3 regions of the Shewanella spartinae genome follow, and region 3 is predicted to be linked to each of the others. Evidence: predicted binding sites of a transcription regulator. Region 3 holds the regulator's gene; each other region holds the start of a gene.
What was found. The regulator MetJ, encoded in region 3, represses methionine synthesis genes. The targets are predictions, from matches to a motif close to TAGACGTCTAGACGTCTA.
Positions count from the first base shown of each region.

Region 1: a site for MetJ is predicted at 3,735-3,752, ahead of K0I31_RS09215 (cystathionine beta-lyase). Genes of this name have one in related genera too.
Region 2: a site for MetJ is predicted at 4,198-4,215, ahead of metE (5-methyltetrahydropteroyltriglutamate--homocysteine S-methyltransferase). Genes of this name have one in related genera too.

Region 1 covers NZ_CP080418.1:2,047,564-2,054,280, forward strand. The annotation lists gene K0I31_RS09200 (NfeD family protein) at 1-357, opposite strand, end outside; gene yegD (molecular chaperone) at 356-1,729, shown strand; gene K0I31_RS09210 (CreA family protein) at 1,819-2,310, shown strand; gene K0I31_RS09215 (cystathionine beta-lyase) at 2,511-3,698, opposite strand; gene pdsS (proteobacterial dedicated sortase system histidine kinase) at 3,802-5,973, opposite strand; gene pdsR (proteobacterial dedicated sortase system response regulator) at 5,976-6,668, opposite strand.
Region 2 covers NZ_CP080418.1:3,584,014-3,590,730, reverse strand. The annotation lists gene K0I31_RS15600 (TonB-dependent receptor) at 1-1,473, shown strand, start outside; gene K0I31_RS15595 (arylesterase) at 1,567-2,178, shown strand; gene K0I31_RS15590 (HDOD domain-containing protein) at 2,420-3,145, shown strand; gene K0I31_RS15585 (LysR family transcriptional regulator) at 3,226-4,125, opposite strand; gene metE (5-methyltetrahydropteroyltriglutamate--homocysteine S-methyltransferase) at 4,326-6,605, shown strand.
Region 3 covers NZ_CP080418.1:579,412-586,128, reverse strand. The annotation lists gene K0I31_RS02635 (bifunctional aspartate kinase/homoserine dehydrogenase II) at 1-785, opposite strand, end outside; gene metB (cystathionine gamma-synthase) at 805-1,971, opposite strand; gene metJ (met regulon transcriptional regulator MetJ) at 2,196-2,510, shown strand; gene K0I31_RS02620 (sulfite exporter TauE/SafE family protein) at 2,589-3,329, shown strand; gene K0I31_RS02615 (conjugal transfer protein TraF) at 3,391-4,587, opposite strand; gene K0I31_RS02610 (c-type cytochrome) at 5,100-5,429, shown strand; partial or broken gene K0I31_RS02605 (DUF3373 domain-containing protein) at 5,494-6,717, shown strand, end outside.

The DNA.
Region 1 (6,717 bases), 1.5 Mb from region 3:
ACCTATGGCCGGGCCTATGGCGCCGCTAAACTGCAGCAGGGGAATGGGTTGGGGCGTGGTTTGCCGTGCGGACTCACTGTTTTCCTCTGCGGCCGACACGCTCTTACCCAGGCCCAGCGCTATTAGTAAGAGCAGCAAGAGCAGGGGGATAACACTCAATGAACGTCGGTTTAAGCAGTGCATAACGACTCCCAATATCCCTTTAAGTTTAGTCGATTTCCCATGGGCGATATTTGCGTCGGCATTGGCGGACGCTTTTGTCGGCGCCTGGGTGGTAGGTATTTGAGTCGGCCGCTTGTCTTTTATGCTGAGTGTGTTATTTTGCTCGGCTTTTTCATGGGCGGGAGCGCTTAGCATGTTTGTTGGATTCGATTATGGCAGCGCCAACTGCGCCGTCGGTATTATGGATGGGGAAAGGGTGCAGCTGCTGCCCCTGGCGGGGGATTCTCACTACCTGGTATCGACCCTGTATGCCTTCGACCGTGAGCTGATTGCCGAGGCCGTCTATCAGCAGCTAGCTGGTGAATTGAAGGCCGATTATGCCAAGCTACGATCGGCGCAGCTGAGCCGGGCCCGTCATGCCCGTCAGGCGCTTGATCTCGACGGTGATGAGCAGGCGGTGTTTGTCGGTGAGCAGGCGGTGGTCCATTATCTTGAGATGCCCGAAGAGGGCTTCTATGTTCGCTCGCCTAAATCTTTCCTGGGTGCAACCGGTCTGCGAGCGGATCAGATCGCCCTGTTTGAAGATATCGTCACCCTGATGATGATGCATATCAAGACCTTGGCGGATAAGCAGTTGGGCGCTAAGGGAAGCGCCACCCATGCGGTGATCGGTCGCCCAGTCAATTTTCAGGGCATAGGCGGCGAGGAGAGTAACCGTCAGGCCGAAGCCATCCTGGCACTGGCAGCCAAACGCGCCGGTTTCATCGAGGTGAGCTTCCTGTTCGAGCCCTTGGCGGCGGGTATGGATTTCGAGGCCAGCCTGACCCAGGACAAGACAGTGCTGGTGGTGGATGTGGGCGGCGGTACCACTGACTGCTCTGTGGTGAAGATGGGACCGTCTCATATGGCAAAGGCCGATCGCAGTGAGGATTTTCTGGGTCACAGCGGCCAGCGTATCGGCGGTAACGATCTGGATATCGCCCTGGCGATGAAGGCCTTCATGCCCCACCTTGGGCTGGGGTCTCAGATGGTCAATGGCCTGCCAGTGCCCAGCCAACCCTTCTGGAATGCGGTAGCGGTCAACGACATCAGCGCCCAGCGTGACTTTGCCAGCCTGACCAGCCGCAAGATGATAGAGGAGCTGATCAAGGATGCCGAGCGCTCGGATCTGCTGTCGCGCCTGCTCAAGGTGCAACGGGATCAGCTCGGCTATCGATTGGTACGCAGCGCCGAGGGGGCGAAAATTGCCCTGTCAGATGATGCCGCCACTCAGGCGAGTCTGGATTATGTCGATGCTGCGCTGGTTGCCGAAGTCGATCAGCAAGGCTTCGTTGAGGCGATCGCTCAGCCTGTGGGCTTGATCCAGTCCTTAATGGCTGAGGCAATGGCTAAAGCGACGGACAAGGCGCAGGCCGATATCATCTATGTCACCGGCGGTACGGCCAAGAGCCCGGCGATTTACCAGAAGATTGCCCAGATGTATCCTGAGACTGAGATTGTGGTTGGCGACCACTTTGGTAGTGTGACCGCCGGACTAACCCGCTGGGCGCAGAAGGTGTTTGGCTAACGCAATAAGGTGTTAGGCCGTCAAGGCGTCAAGGCAATAAATCCACAAAACAACGAGACAACAAGGCTAAGAGGCAACAAGGAGAGAAGATGAATGCTTGGATTGGAATCATGTTTGTCGCAGCAACAAGCCTGCTGACCGGCTGCGGTGATGATGTGGGCAAGGTGAGCCTGGGGGTCTTTACTACCAAGGATGTGATTATCGAGGCCAGGCAAGATCCTAAAATCCCCGGCGTGACCTGTCATATCAGTCGTATCGAAGCGAATCTGGACTTTGCCGATCCGTCGGATATGGGGATCGCCTGCCGTCAGACAGGGCCGATTTTGCCTGCGGATCTCGCCAATATCGACAAGAGTCACGGCGGCGAGGTGGTGTTTAAGGCCTCACTGAGTATCTTGTTCAAATCCCTCAAGGTGAGACGCATCTATGACGCCGACAGCCAGACGCTGATCTATCTCTCTTACTCCACTAAGGAGACAGATGGCAGCCATAAGCACAGCCTGTCGACCGTACCCCTGTACGGCACCCAGGTCTGGCAAGCGCCTGCGGCGCAAAACGGAGCGCCAGCGGCTAAAAACTGAGAGTCAGCGGCTAAAAAAAGAGCGCCAGCGGCTAAAAAATGAGTGCCAGCGATTAAGCACTGATCGCAAGCAGCGCAAAACGGAGCGCCAGCGACTCACTAGCGAGAATCGGAAAAACCAGCAGGTAATCAAAACAAAGAAAACGCCGTCATCTGACAGCGTTTTTTATGGGGGATCCTCTGGCTAATTCAGGCGAGGCGCTAGTCGCTCTGGCCATCCAATACCGCGTTGTAGCGGGCAAAACCGGCCTCGAGATCTTTGATGAGATCCTCAGGATTTTCCAGGCCCACATGCAGGCGGATCAGCGGCTTGCTGCTGTCCCACTGGGTGGCGGTGCGCAGTTTGTCGATACCGAAGACGCCGAGGATCAGGCTCTCGTAGCCGCCCCAGGAGAAGCCCATCTTGAAGTGGTCCATGCCTTCGACGAAGGCGGTGATCGCCTTAATGTTGCCACGTTTGAGCACGAAGGAGAAGAGGCCGTTGGAGGCGCTGAAATCCCGCTTGAAGAACTCATGTCCTGGGCAGGAGTCAAAGGCGGGGTGGCGCAGATGATCCACCTCTGGGCGTGTGGCCAGCCAGTTGGCGACCTCTAGTCCATTCTTCTCATGCTGGGCCATGCGTACTCCCAGGGTGCGCAGGCCGCGGCTGGCGAGATAGATATCGTCCGCCGAGGTGCATTGGCCCATGAGGTAGCTGTTTTCTCTGAGCTGGTTCCAATGAGCCTGGTTGGCGGTGGCCGTTCCCAGCATCACATCCGAGTGACCGACGATATATTTGGTCGCCGCCTGAATCGAAATATCCACCCCCAGCTCGAAGGGGCGGCAGTTGATGGGTGAGGCCCAGGTGTTATCCAGCATGACCACCAGATTGTGGCGATGGGCGATGGCGCTCAGGGTCGGCACGTCCTGCACTTCTAGCGTGATGGAGCCCGGAGATTCGAGAAACAGCACCTTGGTATTGGGGCGGATAAGCGCCTCTATGCCATCACCTATGAGGGGATCATAGTAAGTGGTCTCTATGCCGAAGCCCTTGAGTAGCTTGTCGCACAGATCCCGAGTAGGTTCATAGGCGGTATCGACCATCAGCAGATGATCGCCCGCCTTGAGGAAGGAGAGCAGTGCGCCTGAGATGGCCGCCGAACCTGAAGGGTACAGGGCTGTGCCTACGCCGCCTTCGAGTTCGGCGATGGCCGCCTGGAAGGCAAAGTGGGTTGGGGTGCCGCGGCGACCATAGAACATCTCGCCGTTGGCGCGGTTCTTGGTGGCATGACGCATATCCTCTATGGTGTCGAACACCACGGTGGAGGCGCGAAACACCGGCGGGTTGATCACTCCCTTGCTCCACTTCTTGTCGCGGCCGACGCTGACTATCTTGGTCTCTCTTTTCATCCCATACTCTCGTGTTGGCAACTCAATGCAGCCATCTTAACATCTATACGGCTAAATGAAAGTGAGATTTATTGGAGTGCTTTTCCTTTTAGCGTGGAGGTTACTACGCCTCCAGCGGCAGACGGATATGGATAACCACGCCGGTGGCCTGGCCATCCTGCATCAGGTTCTCTGCGCGTATGCTGCCCTTGTGAAAATCGGTGATCAAACGGGCGATATAGAGCCCCAGACCCAGGTGAGGCTTGTCCTGCGCCTTCTGGGCGCGCACAGATACCATGGATTCGAAAATCTGCTCGCCCATGTTGGCGGGCAGCGAAGGCCCCAGGTTACTCACGCTCAGCAGCGCCTGACGGCCCTTTGCCTTGAGTGACACCTTAATCGGCATATCGCTCTGGCTGAACTCGATGGCGTTGGCGATCAGCTTGTCCATCAGCTGGGCGATATATTCGGGCACCCCGCGCATGGTCATGGGCTCCTTATCTATCTCAAGCTCAAATACCTGATTGGCATAGGTCATCTGATAGCCCTGCATACAACCTGAGATCACCTTGGAGAGGGGGAAGTTGTCCACCTCGGCGTCGGTCAGCGCCTCTTCGAGACGGGTGGCCTCGCTCATGTTGTTGAGGATCATATTAAGGCGGCTCACCCCTTCGTGGGCGCGGTCCACATACTTCTGATGTTGCGGCGGCAGATCCTGGCTGTTGAGGTGCTCGAGTGACGAGCGTACCACGGCAACCGGCGTGCGCAGCTCATGGCCTAGGCGCGACGACATGTTCTCCAGGTAGTGGGTATATTGGCTCAGCCGGCCGACTATGCTGGCAAAACTACGGCTGAGATCGCCTATCTCGTCGCGCACCTTAGAGCCGACAATTGCCTTTCTGATCCGGCCCTGGCTGTCGATCGCCTGCTCGGCATCGTCCCTCAGCTTACGGATGCGGCTGGAGATGCTGGAGGCGAAGAAGAAGAGCGCTAGTGTGCCCATGCTCATCACGGTCAGGATCACGTTAAACAGCTTCTCCAGCGCCTTGTTGCGCAGGGTGCGAATGCCGTGGGTAGTCTCCTCAGCGATCACTACGCCCATCACGGTTTCGTCGATCCAGATGGGGCTGGCGGCGGCCAGGATCACCGCCTTGCCATCTGGGCTGAGGCGCCAGGTGGAGCCAAACTGACCGGCCAGGGCCTTGCGGATATGGCTGCCCTCCAGCACGGTAGAGTCTTTCAGCGAGTCGACGAAATGCTTCGGCGGCGTAGTCAAAATGCGATAGTAGAGTGGGTGCAGGAACTGCTGCTTGAAGCGGCCCCAAAAGGTGTCCGGTGTCTGCTCGGTTGCCGTCTGCGCCCACACATTGGTGCTGCTGTAGATATCACCAGATTTTGCCAGTACCCGGCCGTGGCGATCCACCACCCAGATCCGCGAGCTGTTGTGGCTCATCCCCTTGATGATGCTCTCGATCTCAGGCGAAGGCACCAGTACCGTCCCCAGCTTGGTAACATCATCCGTGGCCGAGGTGCCGACGATCGCCTCGACGTTACGTTCCTTTCTGTCGTTAACATCGACGATGGCAAAGCCCAGCTTGCTGCCCACCATCTCAAGCGGCATCCTCAGCTCGATATTGTAGCCTTTCTCTGTCTTCAGCCATTTGCCCTGAATGCGCACCTCAGGGGTGACGGGCTGGGACTTGCGGGGATCGGCGGGCAGCTCGAAGGCGCTGATCCAGCCGTCGCGTATGGTGGCGACGATATAACGGCGGAACTGGCCGTCGGGCGCCAGGGTAGCGATGGCCAGATGATCGTTGTTGTCGATGCGCAGGCTGTTGGTGCCGCGGTAGATCACCTTAGGATCTGTCACCTCGAAATAGCCATAGAGGTAGCCGGCATACTTGCCCACCATATGGGTGAAACTGACGTTGAGTGGCTTGCCGTCATCGGCCTTAAACAGCTGGTGATCGGCGCCGTAGGTCACCGCGCGGTGGCGGTTAGAGGCCCATTCGCCCAGCTTGCCATCCAGATGGATAGGGCCGGTTAAGGGATAGGCGTAAAGATCCCGCCCCTTTTTTACTTGTGACAAGAAGCTCGCCTGCTTGTCGAATAGCTTGGGGCGTTCATGCAGGGCGGTGGCCAAGGCCTGGGTGGTGCCTTCAAGAGTCTTTTCCTGGCCGTGGCGCAGGTATTTCTCCATCTCCCACACATATTGATAGCCAAGCCAAGGCAGGCAGAGCAGGAACAGGGAGAGTACGGCGACCTTAGTGCGCAGGCCGATGGGCAGATTAAACATGCTTAGTCTTGGGTATCCCAGCGGTAGCCCATGCCGTAGACGGTATCGATGCAATCGAATTCTGGGTCTTGACTGATAAATTTCTTACGGATCCGCTTCACGTGGGAGGTGATGGTGCTGTCATCCACATAGATCTTGGCGTCCTGCATCAGCGCCTGACGGCTACGCACATGGCCTGGGCGTTTGGCCAGGGCGTGCACCATCCAAAATTCGGTCACCGTCAGCTCAATAGGCTGCTGTTTCCAGTAGACCTGGATGCGGTTGACATCTATGGTCAGGTTGCCGTGCTCTATCATGCCATCTTGTGGGTTAGCACCATTTTGGATGTCCGAGCGCCTAAATAGCGCCGCGAGGCGAGCGATTAGATGGGGGAAGCTGACATCTTTGCTCAGATAGTCGTCGGCGCCCAGTCTCAGGCCGCAGACGGTGTCGAAGTCACTGTCTCTGGCGGTCAGAAAGATGATAGGCAGGGTGTTCGACATGGCTCTGAGTGACTGGCACAGGGTAAAGCCACCATCTATCTCATCTTCTAGGCCTATGTCGATGATTGCTAAGTCAGGCAGACGTGTGTTGAAGGCCTCCATGGCGCTGGGGCGGTTGGCGTACGCCTGCACAAAGTAGCCTTGCTGCTGCAGCACCTCTTTGTAGTTTTCGCGGATAGCCGCCTCATCTTCCACTATTGCAATACGCTTCATGATCCATCCATTACAGCTTAGGGTTTCTGGAGTGTGACTATACAGCAAA
Region 2 (6,717 bases), 1.6 Mb from region 3:
GGCAGCCTGCAGCTCTCCGGCGGTAGCTTTGACACCTTTGAGGCTAAGGCCGAGGGCTCGGTCGCCATCAACGACAACTGGCGCCTCTATGGCGCGGCCAACCACCTCAAGAGCGATAACTATCGCGATCACAATGCCAGCAAGACCAGCTCTGTGCTGGGGCGACTGCAGTATGACGATGAGGTGCAGCAGTTCTTCGCCGAGGCGAGTCACTATGACAACCACCGCGAACTCGCTGCTGCGCTGAATGATGATCAGCTCAAGCAAAACCCAAGACAAATGGGTGATCTGAAGCAGGGCGATCTCTTTATCGATGCCTACCTGCATGAGATGACCACGGCGGCCCGCACCGGCTATCAGCGCCAGCTGAATGAGGCCTGGTCGTTGGGCGCCGACCTTAACTACAGCGACACCCTAACAACAGGGCTAAGCACCTGGAACACAAGCCGCCGCGATACCCGCTCCCTGCTCGAGTTTAAGCCTAAGGCTGTGGCTAACATCAAGACGGATAACGGCGAGCTTAAGCTGGTGACCGGTCTGGATCTTAGCCGCGGCGAGGCGACATTTAGTAATCGCAGCAATGTGCAGAAGCTGGCCAGCGCCTATGTGCAGGCGACCGTGCCCCTCACCGAGAGTTTTAGCTATGTGGTGGGCGGTCGTTACGCCGAGGTGACAGATGAGCTGGTGGACGCCAGTGCGTACCCTAATGGGATAGATCTGGATCAGGATGCCCATGCCTTCGAGCTTGGCATCAACTATCGCCCGAGCCAGCAACATAGATTCTACCTGCGGGCCGACGATAACTTCCGTTTCGCCAAGGTGGATGAGCAGGCCTATACCCCGGCTAGCATTCAGGGACTCAAGCCGCAGACGGGTCGCTCCTACGAGGCGGGCTGGGATCTGCTGCTCGAGCGTAATACCCTGCGCCTGAGTGCCTATCGTCTGGATCTCGAAGATGAGATCGTCTTCGACCCCAGCGCCGAGACGCCTGTCGGTGGTAGTTTTCCCGGCGCCAACGTGAACGCCGATGCCTCGCGCCGTTATGGGGTGAGCGCAGACTGGGATTGGCAGGCGACTCAGGATCTACTGCTTGGGCTTGAATATAACTACATAGACGCCGAGTTTACCGAAGGGGCTAACGAGGGTAAGGCGCTCTCCTGGGTGGCCAAGAACTCAGGTCGTGGCTATGTCAGCTACGATGTATATGAGCATCTGCAGCTCTTCGCCGAGGCGGTCTACACCGGTGAGCGTTACATGGAGGGTGATAATGCCAACCAGGGCGATAAGCTCGATGCCTATACCCTGGCGAACATCGCCATCAACTATAGCCGCGATGCCTGGCTGGCCAGCCTGCGGGTCGATAACCTGCTGGACAAGGAGTATGTCAGCTCAGGGTATTTCAGCACCTGGGGTAGCGGTTATTACCCTGGCACAGGCCGGGCGCTGCGCCTGACCGCCAGCTACCGCTTCTAACGCGGCTTTAGCCTTAAGAGCCAGTCAGATCTGACTGGCTTTTTTATTGCCTGCTGTTCATCATAGGGCATAGATCATTTGGGAGTCTGTGGGATGAAATTTAAGTGGCTGCTCTTGCCCGTTATCTTGATCTTGGCCATCATCTTCTGGCCAAGTGGCGGGCCCTCACTTGCTCCCTTGCCGGGGAGTGCCAGGATCCTTGCCTTTGGCGATAGCCTGACTCAGGGCGTGGGAGCCAGCCCAGGCATGGATTATCCTGCGCAGCTGCAAGCAATAAGCGGACGCGAGGTGATCAACGCCGGCATCTCGGGGGAGACCACATCCCAGGGCCGCGAGCGCTTCGCCCGAGTACTGGATGAGACGGCGCCGGATCTCATCATCTTGCTCGAGGGGGGCAATGATTTTCTGCGTAATGGCAGCGCGGCGCAGGTCGAGGCCAACCTTTCTGCCATGCTGGCACAGGCCCACCGGCGCGATATTCCTGTTGTGTTGATCGGTGTGCCCCAGAAGAGTATCTGGCTAGAAACCGCGCCCCTGTATGGGCAGCTGGCCGCGCAATATCAGCCGCTATTTATTGAGGATTTTCTGACAGAACTGCTAAAATTATCAGAGGTAAAATCTGATGCGATTCACCTCAACGATGAAGGCTATCGTCGTCTCGCCGAGCACCTATATCAGCGTCTGCAACAGGCAGGTGCCCTATAGCTAAAATGGCCCTGGCAGTAGCCAGTCAATGGGCGTCACCCCTTGGTTAAGTGGCGGAATTTTGTCGCTTATCTTTCGTCCATTATAGGCTGAAAGCTCAAGCGTGAGTGGCAAGATGAATTTATTTAGGTTAATGTCCGTTTTTACCCCAAATCGACTTGACCCAGACAGTCGTTTTATGGGTAAATTCTCGGATAACAAATGGCGCCGTGCCAATAATAAATCAGGTTAATAACTTCTCATGACAGATCTTGAGCATCAGGTATTCACTCAAGTACGCGCAATTATTGCCAATGAAGAACAGGTTATCGGACGACGGGGGATTCTGATCCCGCTGAAGAAAGCCATTATTGCCGATGGCGATATCCGCAATGTGATCGATATAGTCTCTTCCGATCCCGCGTTGGCGGCACATCTGCTATGGCGCAGCAACTCGGCGGCTAACGCCAGCGTGTCATCGAAGAACCGTTCATTGAAAGATGCCCTGGTGCGCCTGGGCCAGGTCAATATCTACCGTTATGCCTTCACCTTTTACCTCAAGGAGCGTCTCGACGAGCTGCCACAGCCCTACAAGAAGCTGGTATACGGCTACTGGGCGCTCACCGAGAGCATCGCTACAGACGCCGTGGATAGCCTGCATCATATGGAAGGGGTGAACATCAATCCCGATGAGGTGCAGACCCTGGCGCTGTTTAGTGTGTTTGGCGAGATCATCGCCCTGACAGCCTTCGCCTACCTGAATGCCGAGTCGGAGCAGTCGTTCCCGCTCTCTATCATCAAGTCGCTGATCGATAATCAGAAGCAGACGCTGACCCTTGAGGCATTCGAGTCATTAGGCCTGGATGAGGAACTCAGAGAAGAGTTTATGATCGCCCATAACCTACGTCAGACTCGCAATCCAGACTCTCCGGGTCTGGTGCTGCGCAGAGTGCTATCCATGCGCAATCAACTGCTCAACCCGCTCTAGGGCATTCGACCTGACAAAAGAAAACCTGCCGAGTGCAGGTTTTTTTGTGCCTTAATTTTAGCTTTTCTGAAATTGCGCCTTTAGTGCCCCTGACGCTCCAGCCCCTCAGAGGTCACCAGATTGAGCCACTGCTGGGCGAGACGGGCGCTGCTGCCATTGCTGCGATAGGCGCCAAAGAGTGGGCGTCTGAGCCCTTCTGAACCCAATTTTACCGCCTTGAGCGACAGGCCGTGGGCCTCGTTGATCGACCAACTCGGCAGGGCGGAGACCCCATCTTTGCAGGCGATGCGTTGCAGCAACATGGCGGTGAGATCGCAGCGGATTTGCTTGGCAACCGGCACGCCCGCAGGCTCCATGAAGTGGCGATAGATATCCAGCCTGTCTAGTGGCACTGGGTAGGTGAGCAGGGTCTGATCCTTAAGCTGCGCCGCCGTGACATAGGGGAGCTCGGCCAACGGATGATCCGCGGCGACCAGGAGTTTGACCTCGAAATCGAACAGGTGCTGATAGGCGATATCATGGTCGGGAATAGGGTCAGAGGTGAGCACCACATCCAGCTGTCCCTGCTTGAGCGCGGTCAGCGAGTCGAACAGGTGGCGGCTCGACAGCTCTAAGTTGGTGTGAGGAAAGCTGGCATTAAACTGCTCGATCACCGGCATCAGCCAACGAAAACAGCTGTGGCATTCGATACCCACAAAGAGATCTCTCGCCTCGCTGCCCAGGCCATTCTTGAGATCGATTTCGGTTTCTATCACCTTAGGCAAGATCTCCTCGGCCAGATTGAGCAACCGCGCGCCCTCCTGAGTAAAGGAGAGGGGTTTACTCTTACGCACGAAAATCGCCGAGTTGATGCGGGTCTCCAGTTCCTTGATCTGGTGGGATAAGGCCGACTGGGTGACAAAGCGCTTCTTGGCTGCGCCCGCGAGACTGCCGCTCTCTTTCAGGGCGACCAATGTACGTAAATGCCTAAGCTCTATCATTTTTACCTCACATGAATTTGGCTCATGTTGCTCGTGAAATCAATTCGATTGCGAGACAACAGACTAGCACAATAAACTTCTAGACGTCCAGACGCCTGTTTTAGTTTGTTGTGCAATTTCAGTTCTCAAACCTGTATTGCGATGACAGCGAAGGGCGCTAACCATGAATTTCGCTCATCTTAATGCAAAAGGTATACAATATGCAAACTCTAGATATCGCTTCATTAGGCTTTCCCCGCATCGGCCGTCAACGGGAACTCAAATTTGCCCTGGAAAAATATTGGCGTGGTGAGATAGACCAATCGCAGCTGCAATCGCTCGCCAGCGAGCTGCGCAGAACCCATTGGCAGTGGCAGCAGGTGGCGGGGGTGAAGCAAGTGCCGGTTGGGGACTTTGCCTTCTACGATCAGGTGCTGACCCTGAGCGCTACCATCAATGCCATCCCGGCGCGCCATCGCAGCGGCGAGCAGGTGGATCTCGATACCCTGTTTCGAGTGGCCCGTGGCCGCGCCCCCACGGGGGAGGCGAGCCGTGCCGCCCAGATGAAGAAATACTTCAACACCAACTATCACTACATAGTGCCCGAGCTCACGGCGGGTCAGCGCTTCGAGATAGCCTATGAGCAGCTGTTCGACGAGGTGGCCGAGGCTAAATCCCTGGGGCATCAGCCTAAGCCGGTATTGCTTGGCCCGGTCAGCTACCTCTATCTTGCCAAGTGCGAGGGCGAGCCCTTCGACAAGCTGAGCCTGCTGCCCAACTTGCTCGAGGCCTACCAGGCGATTCTGGCGCGATTTGCCGATCAAGGCGTGACCTGGGTGCAGCTCGACGAGCCTATCTTAGCGCTGGAGCTAGATGATGACTGGCTGGCGGCCTTCGAGCCGGCATACAAAGAACTCAGTGGCCTGGGGGTTAAGCTGCTGCTAGCCAGTTACTATGGCTCTGTGGCCCATCATCATGAGTTGATTAAGGATCTCGTAGTCGATGGCCTGCATCTGGATCTGGTGAGCGATGCCGAGCAGCTCACCCTGTTTGGCGCCAGCTTGAAGCCGACGCAGGTGCTCAGCCTTGGGGTGATCAACGGCCGTAACGTGTGGGCGGCGGATCTCGACATCTTGGCCGAGCGTCTGCGCGCTGTGGTGGCGGATCTTGGCGAGCAAATCTGGCTGGCGCCTTCCTGTTCGCTCTTACACGTGCCCGTGGATCTGGAGAGCGAAACCGAGCTGGCGCCAGAGCTAGCCAATCAACTCAGCTTTGCCAAGCAGAAACTCGACGAGCTGGCGGCGCTGCGCACCTTGCTGCTTACCCCACAGAGCGAGGCAGCCCAGGCGATAGTGGCGCGTTGTGAGGTGAGGCGTCAGGCCCGTGAGCAGGCGGCCAACCCTGAGGTGCAGGCGAGGCTCAAGGCCTTAACGCCTGAGGATTTCAATCGTCCTAGCGGTTTTGGCGAGCGCCGCCTAAAGCAACAGGCCCGTTTTCGTCTGCCGCTGCTGCCCACCACCACCATCGGATCCTTCCCGCAGACGCCGGCCATTCGCGGTCTACGCAGTCGCTGGCGTAAGGGCGAGCTGACCGAGCAGGCCTATGTGGCGCAGCTCGAGGCGGTGACCCGCGACAGCATAGCGCGTCAGCTTAAGTTGGGGATCGATGTCCTGGTCCATGGCGAGGCCGAGCGCAACGACATGGTGGAGTATTTCGGCGAGCAGCTTGACGGGGTAGGCTTTACCCAGTTTGCCTGGGTGCAGAGCTACGGCTCACGCTGCGTCAAGCCGCCGCTAATCTATGGCGATGTCTCACGTCGTCAGCCGATGACGCTCGCCTGGGCAAGCTTCGCCCAGAGCCTGACCGACAGGCCGGTGAAGGGGATGTTGACCGGCCCGGTGACCATACTGCACTGGTCTTTCGCCCGGGAAGATATCGGCCGCGAGCAGATAGCCAATCAGCTTGCCCTGGCGATCCGCGACGAGGTAGCCGACCTGCAGGCGGCGGGGATCGGCATCATACAGATAGATGAGCCGGCGTTTCGTGAAGGCCTGCCACTGAAGGCCAGTGACTGGCAGCACTATCTCGACTGGGCGGTGGCTGCCTTTAAACTGAGCGCGGCGGGCGCCGAGGACGAGACCCAGATCCACACCCATATGTGTTACAGCGAGTTCAATGCCACCATAGATGCCATCGCCGCCATGGATGCGGATGTGATCACCATAGAGACCTCGCGCTCACACATGGAGCTGCTCAATGCCTTCGAGGACTTCGAGTATCCCAACGAGATAGGCCCGGGTGTGTATGACATCCACAGCCCGAACATTCCGACTGTGGAGCAGATGGTGGCATTGATTGAGAAGGCGGCGACCAAGATCCCTGTGGGACAGCTGTGGGTGAATCCAGACTGTGGCCTGAAGACGCGCACCTGGGATGAGGTGGAGCCTGCGCTGCAAAACATGGTGAAGGCGACTAAGGAGCTAAGACGCCGCCTGGGTTAGTCTCTTCTAATCCCCGTTTTTAGACTAAGGGTGACCAGCTTACTGGTCACCCTTTTTTGGGCTTATGTTTTGGGGCTAGCGCTTTTGGGCTTAGCGCTTTGGGGCTTAGCGT
Region 3 (6,717 bases):
TTATGCAGCACTGGAGAGCCAAGGTGCGCCAGGCGATTCGCCTCGGTGAGCGACATGCTCTTGAGCAACTTGGCATCGTTAATTCGGTTCGGGTCGGCGTTGAACACCCCTTCCACATCTGTCCAGATGGTGACGCGTTCGATATCCGCCAAGCTGGCCAGCAATGTGGCGCTAAAATCTGAGCCGTTACGGCCCAGCAACAGGGTATCGCCCTGCTCGTTGGCGCAGATAAAGCCGGTGATCACCAGACGCTCCTGTGGATGAGCCTCGAGCAGCGCCTGCACCTTCTGGCGCGACTCGCCAAGGCGGATCTGCGGCACGGCGCCTTCATCGGCGACCAAGAGGGTGCGGGCATCGACATCGGTCGCCGCCACGCCAGACTCGCGCAGCAGCGCCGCCAGCAGACGGGAAGACCAGCGCTCGCCGAAACTCACCACCTGATTACGTTGATAATCGTTGAGCTCATCGAGCGACAACAGGCTGGTCAGCTGCGACTTGTCGGTGGCCAGTCGCTCTCTCAGGCTACGGGCCTGCTCGTTGGAAAGCAGCTGCTCGATTAGATTCTGCTGGTAACTCACCAGCACCTGTAACTCTTCCTGCCACAGCTGATCTGTGTCGCACAGCTCCAGCAAACGATATAGGAAATTGGTACTCTTGCCCGCGGCCGACACCACGATAAGATCATCGCTGTGGCCGTGGGTCAGTAAAATGTGGGCGACGCGGCGGTAACAATCTGCATCCGCTAAACTAGAACCACCAAACTTATGCAAATGACATCGTGTCATTATCTGCTCCTCAAACCCTTTAACTACTTACCGCGATAGCCGCTTCTAAACCCGCAAGAATATCTGCCACCAGATCCTCGCCATCTTCTATGCCCACTGACAAACGGATCAGGGTATCTTTCACGCCCGCCTCACGGCGCGCCTCCGGGTCCATGGCTCTGTGGGTCATGGTCGCGGGGACCGCCACCAGACTCTCTACGCCTCCCAGACTCTCGGCTACCGAGAAGTATTGTAACGCATCTAAAAAGGCAACGAGTGCCGATTCGCCACCTTTTAATTCAAAACTCAGCATAGCGCCGAAGCCCTTCTGCTGTCTGGCCGCAATTTCATGGCCTGGATGCTCGGCAAGCCCCGGATAATACACTTTTTCCACCGCCTTGTGGTCACAAAGCAGTGCCAATACCTTCTGAGCGTTGGCTTGGTGTTCACGAATGCGCACCGCCAGGGTTCTCAGCCCCCTCAGGGTCAGGTAGCTGTCGAAGGCTGACCCGGTGAGACCTAGGGTGTTCGACCACCAGTGCAGCAGCTCGCCCACCTCAGGGTCTTTGGCCACCACGGCGCCGCCCACCACATCGCTGTGACCATTGATATATTTGGTGGTGGAGTGCACCACGATATCGGCCCCCAGCAACAGCGGCTGTTGTAACACAGGAGAGAGGAAGGTGTTGTCCACCACCACCTGAGCGCCCACCTTATGGCTCGCCTGAGCGATGGCCTCGATATCGACTACTCGCAGCAGCGGGTTAGAGGGGGTCTCCAGCCACACCACCTTGGGTGACTGGGTCAGCGCCTGCTCAAGCGCACGCTCATCGGTTTGATCCACCACCAGGAGCCTAAAGGCGCCCTTCTTGGCCAGGTTGGTGAAGAGACGATAGCTGCCGCCATAGCAATCGTGGGGCACCACCAGCAGATCCTCTGGGCCTAACAGGCTGGTCACCAGGGTGATGGCGGCCATGCCGGTGCAGGTCACCACGCCGGTCGCCCCTTGTTCCAGTTCGGCAATCGCATCGCCGAGAATGGAGCGGGTCGGATTACCGGAACGGCTGTAATCGAACGCCCGCGGCTGTTGATGCCCTTCAAACGAGTAGTTTGTCGACAGATAGATAGGCGGCACCACGGCACCGTGCTGAGTGTCTGACTCTATGCCTCGTCGTACGGCGGCGGTGGCTAGTTTACGCGCTGTCATCTTCAACTCCTCAATATGGATCTGGGCAGGCACCTCGGACAAAAGAGATGTCTGGACGTCTAAATGTACCTAAGCCGGTAGTGGGCGTCAACAACTTTTGGACGTTTAGACGTCCAAACATTTAGAAATCTATTTGCATTTGCCAAAAATTCGAGGCAATAATTTGACTGTAATTTGTAAGGGTTTAAAATCTGCACCGAATTTTAGAATTTACAGGTGAGTCAATGACTGAGTGGAATGGCGATTATATCAGCCCCTATGCTGAACATGGTAAGAAGAATGAGCAGGTAAAGAAGATCACTGTCTCTATTCCTCTTAAGGTGCTTAAGGTGTTAACCGACGAACGCACCCGGCGCCAGGTCAACAACTTGCGTCACGCCACTAACAGCGAGCTGCTGTGCGAGGCCTTCCTGCACGCCTACACCGGTCAACCACTCCCCCAAGACGATGACCTGTCTAAAGACAAGCCAGATAGCATCCCAGCCGAAGTCAAACGTCTGATGACCGAGATGGGCATAGAGTGGGAAGAGATGGAGTGATCCACTCACACACGAATCGATAGAGGGATCGCTAGGCGGTCCCTCTTTTAGTTTTCAACCTTAGCCTGGAACATTGCAGTGCCTGCACTTCCGCTCGATCCCCATATTCTGGCGCTAGCCTCGCTTATCGTCTTCGTCGGCGCCCTCACCCAGAGCCTGATCGGTTTCGGCATGGCAGTCGTCGCCGCGCCTCTGCTCTACCTTATCGAACCGTCTCTGGTGCCTGCGCCGGTGATCCTGATGGGCTTCTCTATCGCCCTGCTGACCCTGATCCGCGAGCGTGGCGCCCTGGAATTCAACGGCCTGCAATATGCCTTGCTGGGACGCATCCCCGGCGGACTGATCGGCGCCGGCCTGCTCATGGTCGCCCCCCAGGACGTGCTCGGCATGACTATCGCCATCATCGTGGCCATCGCCGTACTGCTGAGCCTGATGCGGCTCAACTTAGTGGTCAACCGCCGCAGCCTGTTTATCGCCGGGGTGATCTCGGGGATCTTCGGCAACATCGCCGCTATCGGCGGACCACCGCTGGCCATACTGCTCTCGGGTAAAGATGCCAAGCAGTTTCGCGCGGCCCTGTCGGCCTTCTTCATCTTCAGCTCCACCATCGCCATAGTGATCCTGGGGCTTACGGGTCTACTGACCCTGCATCACTTCTACTGCTCGGCGCTGCTGCTCCCCTCTGTGCTGCTGGGTTACCTGATGGCCAATCGCCTGGTGGGACGCATAGACAAGAATAAGACCCGCATCATGACGCTGGTGCTCTGTAGCCTGAGCGCCATCTTGCTGGCCGCCAAGTCCTTAAGTGCCCTGCTCTAACACCTAGGCTCAAAAGAAGGCCGGCATCATAGCCGGCCTTCTTGTTTCTAAAAAACCTATCCTAGAAATGATAGGAGGTCTGAATCACCCCGCCCACGGCGTCATCTGTGCCCACCAGACCGGTGAGATCCAGATTAAAGGAGCGGCCTATGGTAAAGCCCGTGCCCAGGGTATAGAGATTACTGCTGGTATCTTTCATGTCGTGGCGATAGCCGACACGCAGGGCCAGCCAATCGGTCGCCCTCATCTCGCCGCCCAGGCGCCAATACTGGGTCTCGCCTATCTCATCGAATCGCTTATGACCATTAAGATCCACATCTGTCGTCAGGCTGAAGTTATCCCAATCATAGGCCACACCTAAGGTATAGAGGGCCTCGACACGGTAGGTAAACTTGCGTCCCATCGCCTCGACGGTGTCCAGTTTCTGGCTCACCAGGTTACGTCCCGACAGGCCTATGGTCATGCGTTCGAGTGGCTGAATGGCCACGCCAATATCCAGGTTTGCCACGGTATCATCGTTGCGGTACTTGTTGTCGTCGAAATCATCGGCGTCAAAGTTGTTGGCGCTGACCACATAGTTATAGGTGTCGATGCGCTGCAGCTTGGGCGAGATACCGACGGCGACCGGCATGTTGACGATCGACAGCGGGAAGCTGAGGGCCACACCAAGATCAGAGATGGCACCGGCGACCACGGCCCCCTGCGAATCCAGATCGGTGACGGCAGGCGGATTGTTAGGATCGAGATTAGTCAGGGCGTCTATGTCGCTGTCCTCGATCACCGCCACGCTCACCGCATCGATATAGGTCTTGTAAAAGATCGACATAGGCATGCGCTTGGTCGGTAAAACCACGGAGAAACCTAGCCCCACGCTGCCATAGGCATTCTCACCATCAAGGGACTTGAGATCGGCGACCAGCATGTCGCGGTAATTGGTGATCCCAGTGACGTCGCTGGCATTGATGGCCGCCTCCAGACCGTCATAGGAGGCCTGCAGGGCGTCGAATTTGTCGGTCAGATTATCGATATTGGCAGCCTCGGCACCCAGCACGGGCAACATCACGGCGCCGCCGGAATACTTGGGGGCATGAATGGCTAACAGAGCGGGGTTGATAAAGGCGGCACCTTCGCGGTTAGAGGCCGCGACCCCGGTTCCGCCCATGGCATCACTACGGGCCTCGTTGTAGAGGGAGGCGGCAGATGCCAGTGAGGCACTACCAGACAATAACACTGCGATGACCAAGCTAAGGTATTTCATCTCATTCACCCCGTTCATTATTTTTGTTCTCGCTCGAGAATCTACCCGAGTCGTCTTTAAAGATAGACTAAGACGGCTAAAAAGTGCTCTCAAAACAGCTCGATCAGACACTTTTTTTTAAATCATTTTGCCGCCCCTTCCCATTGCCAGAGAAACCTGCCGATTCGGTTCGCCACCCAGCCCGTTAAAACAGGCCCGTTTGCAATACAAAAACAAGCAAAAATACCTATTTAGAGAGAGCTGAAATAATAAAGTGTGATCTAACTAGGTGGTTTCTCCCCGAGAGCAAGATCACAAGACAGCAAAACCTTAAGAACAAAAACCATTAAATTTCATTGCATTATCAAATATTCATTAGATTTTTATCCATGATATTTTTATCAATTAGATTTTTTTCATGAAGGTGATCAACATCAAATTTACAACTAACCCCTTTTGGTAAATTTTCCAACAAGAAACAAGCATTTTGTTTCAGGTTAATAAATCGCTCAGAGTAGCGATTAAGGAAAATGATGATGAAAAACGTTGCCAAAATAGCTACATGCTTACTCCTCGCCTTCACCGTAGGCGGACAAGTCTACGCCGTCGACGGTGGTAACCCTAAGAAAGGGAAACACCTTTATAAAAAAGAGTGCAAAGCCTGCCACAGCAAGGGCGATGCCGCCGGTGAACTCACGCCCATGAGCAAGACCATGAGCCAGTGGGATCGCTTCTTCAAGCGCGACATGCACAGCGCCCAACCAGACGTATTTAAAAAGCTCTCCGACAAAGAACGCCTGGATATCCAGCAGTTCTTATACGACCACGCGGCCGACTCAGATCAGCCACAGACTTGCGGTTAACCACAGCTTTCGTAATCGAAGCGCTCATTCACCGCTCCCGATGAGCGCCTAAGGAGAGATTCACATGCGTACTCTACTGTCTATATTGATCGCTAACGCCCTGGCTATGTCAGGCTCAGTCTATGCCGCCGATAGCGATGCGCAAAAAATAGCCGAACTTAAACAATAACTTGCCGATCTCACCGAAGAGATCGATCAGATCAACAGCCGCGTCGATAAGAACGAGCGCCACACAGCTCTCGACCGATTAGAGATCACCGGCGATTTCCGTACCAAGGCCCATTCATTGCACTACCAAAATGTCACCTGGAACCCTGCAATCAAGGTGGACTTCAATGATTTTGGGGCTAAAGCCATGTCTGGTGCCTTTGGTATGCCTAACGATCCCAACTCCCCCCTGGGACAGATGATGGCTGCCAACCCGGATCTTGCCGCCGCCTTCCAGAGCGGCATGCTACAAGGTGTGATGCCTTACGTGCTGGCTCCTAAGACCACCCAAGACATCAACAACGACATCTTCTACACCACGCGTCTGCGACTCAACCTCAAGGCCAAGGTATGGGATAACGTCAGCTTCGCCGGCCGTCTCAGCATGTACAAAAACTGGGGTGACTCCACAGGTGTTCAGGTGTTCGACTCATGGCGCTCCTTCACCATGGACGGCACCAACAGTGGTAACACCAGCGGCGACTGGCTCAGGGTCGAACGCGCCTACTTCGACTGGAAGAACATAGGTGGCAGCAACACCTACCTCTCTATCGGTCGTCGTCCATCTACCTATGGCCCACCAACCCAATATCGTGAAAACGAGAAACGCGGCGGTACGCCATCGGGTCACCTGGTTAACTTCAACTTCGACGGCGCCACCCTAGGTTACAAGTTGGGTGAGCTCACCGGCATCGAAGGTCAGGTGGTGCGTTTCTGTTATGGCCAGGGCTTCGAGTCACAGTGGGGCAATGGTGAGATGTTTGGCGATATCGTCACCAAAGACACCCACCTGGGCGGCTTTAACATAGATGCCATCAACGACGGTAACCACTTCCTGCAGTTCACTCTTTTTGGCGCCAAAGATATCAACGATGGCTTCAAGGGCACCATGGCCTTCCCAACACAGCTAGCCGGCATCTTCGCACCGACCATGTACCAGGACATGCAGAAGTTCAGCAACTTCAACTTCCAGACCCGAGTACAGCCTAGCGGCGTGATCGGCGACATGTACCTGGGCGGCATAGGTTACGCCTACGAGAGCGATGAAGACTTCAAAGCCTTCGCCTCTTTCGGTTGGACC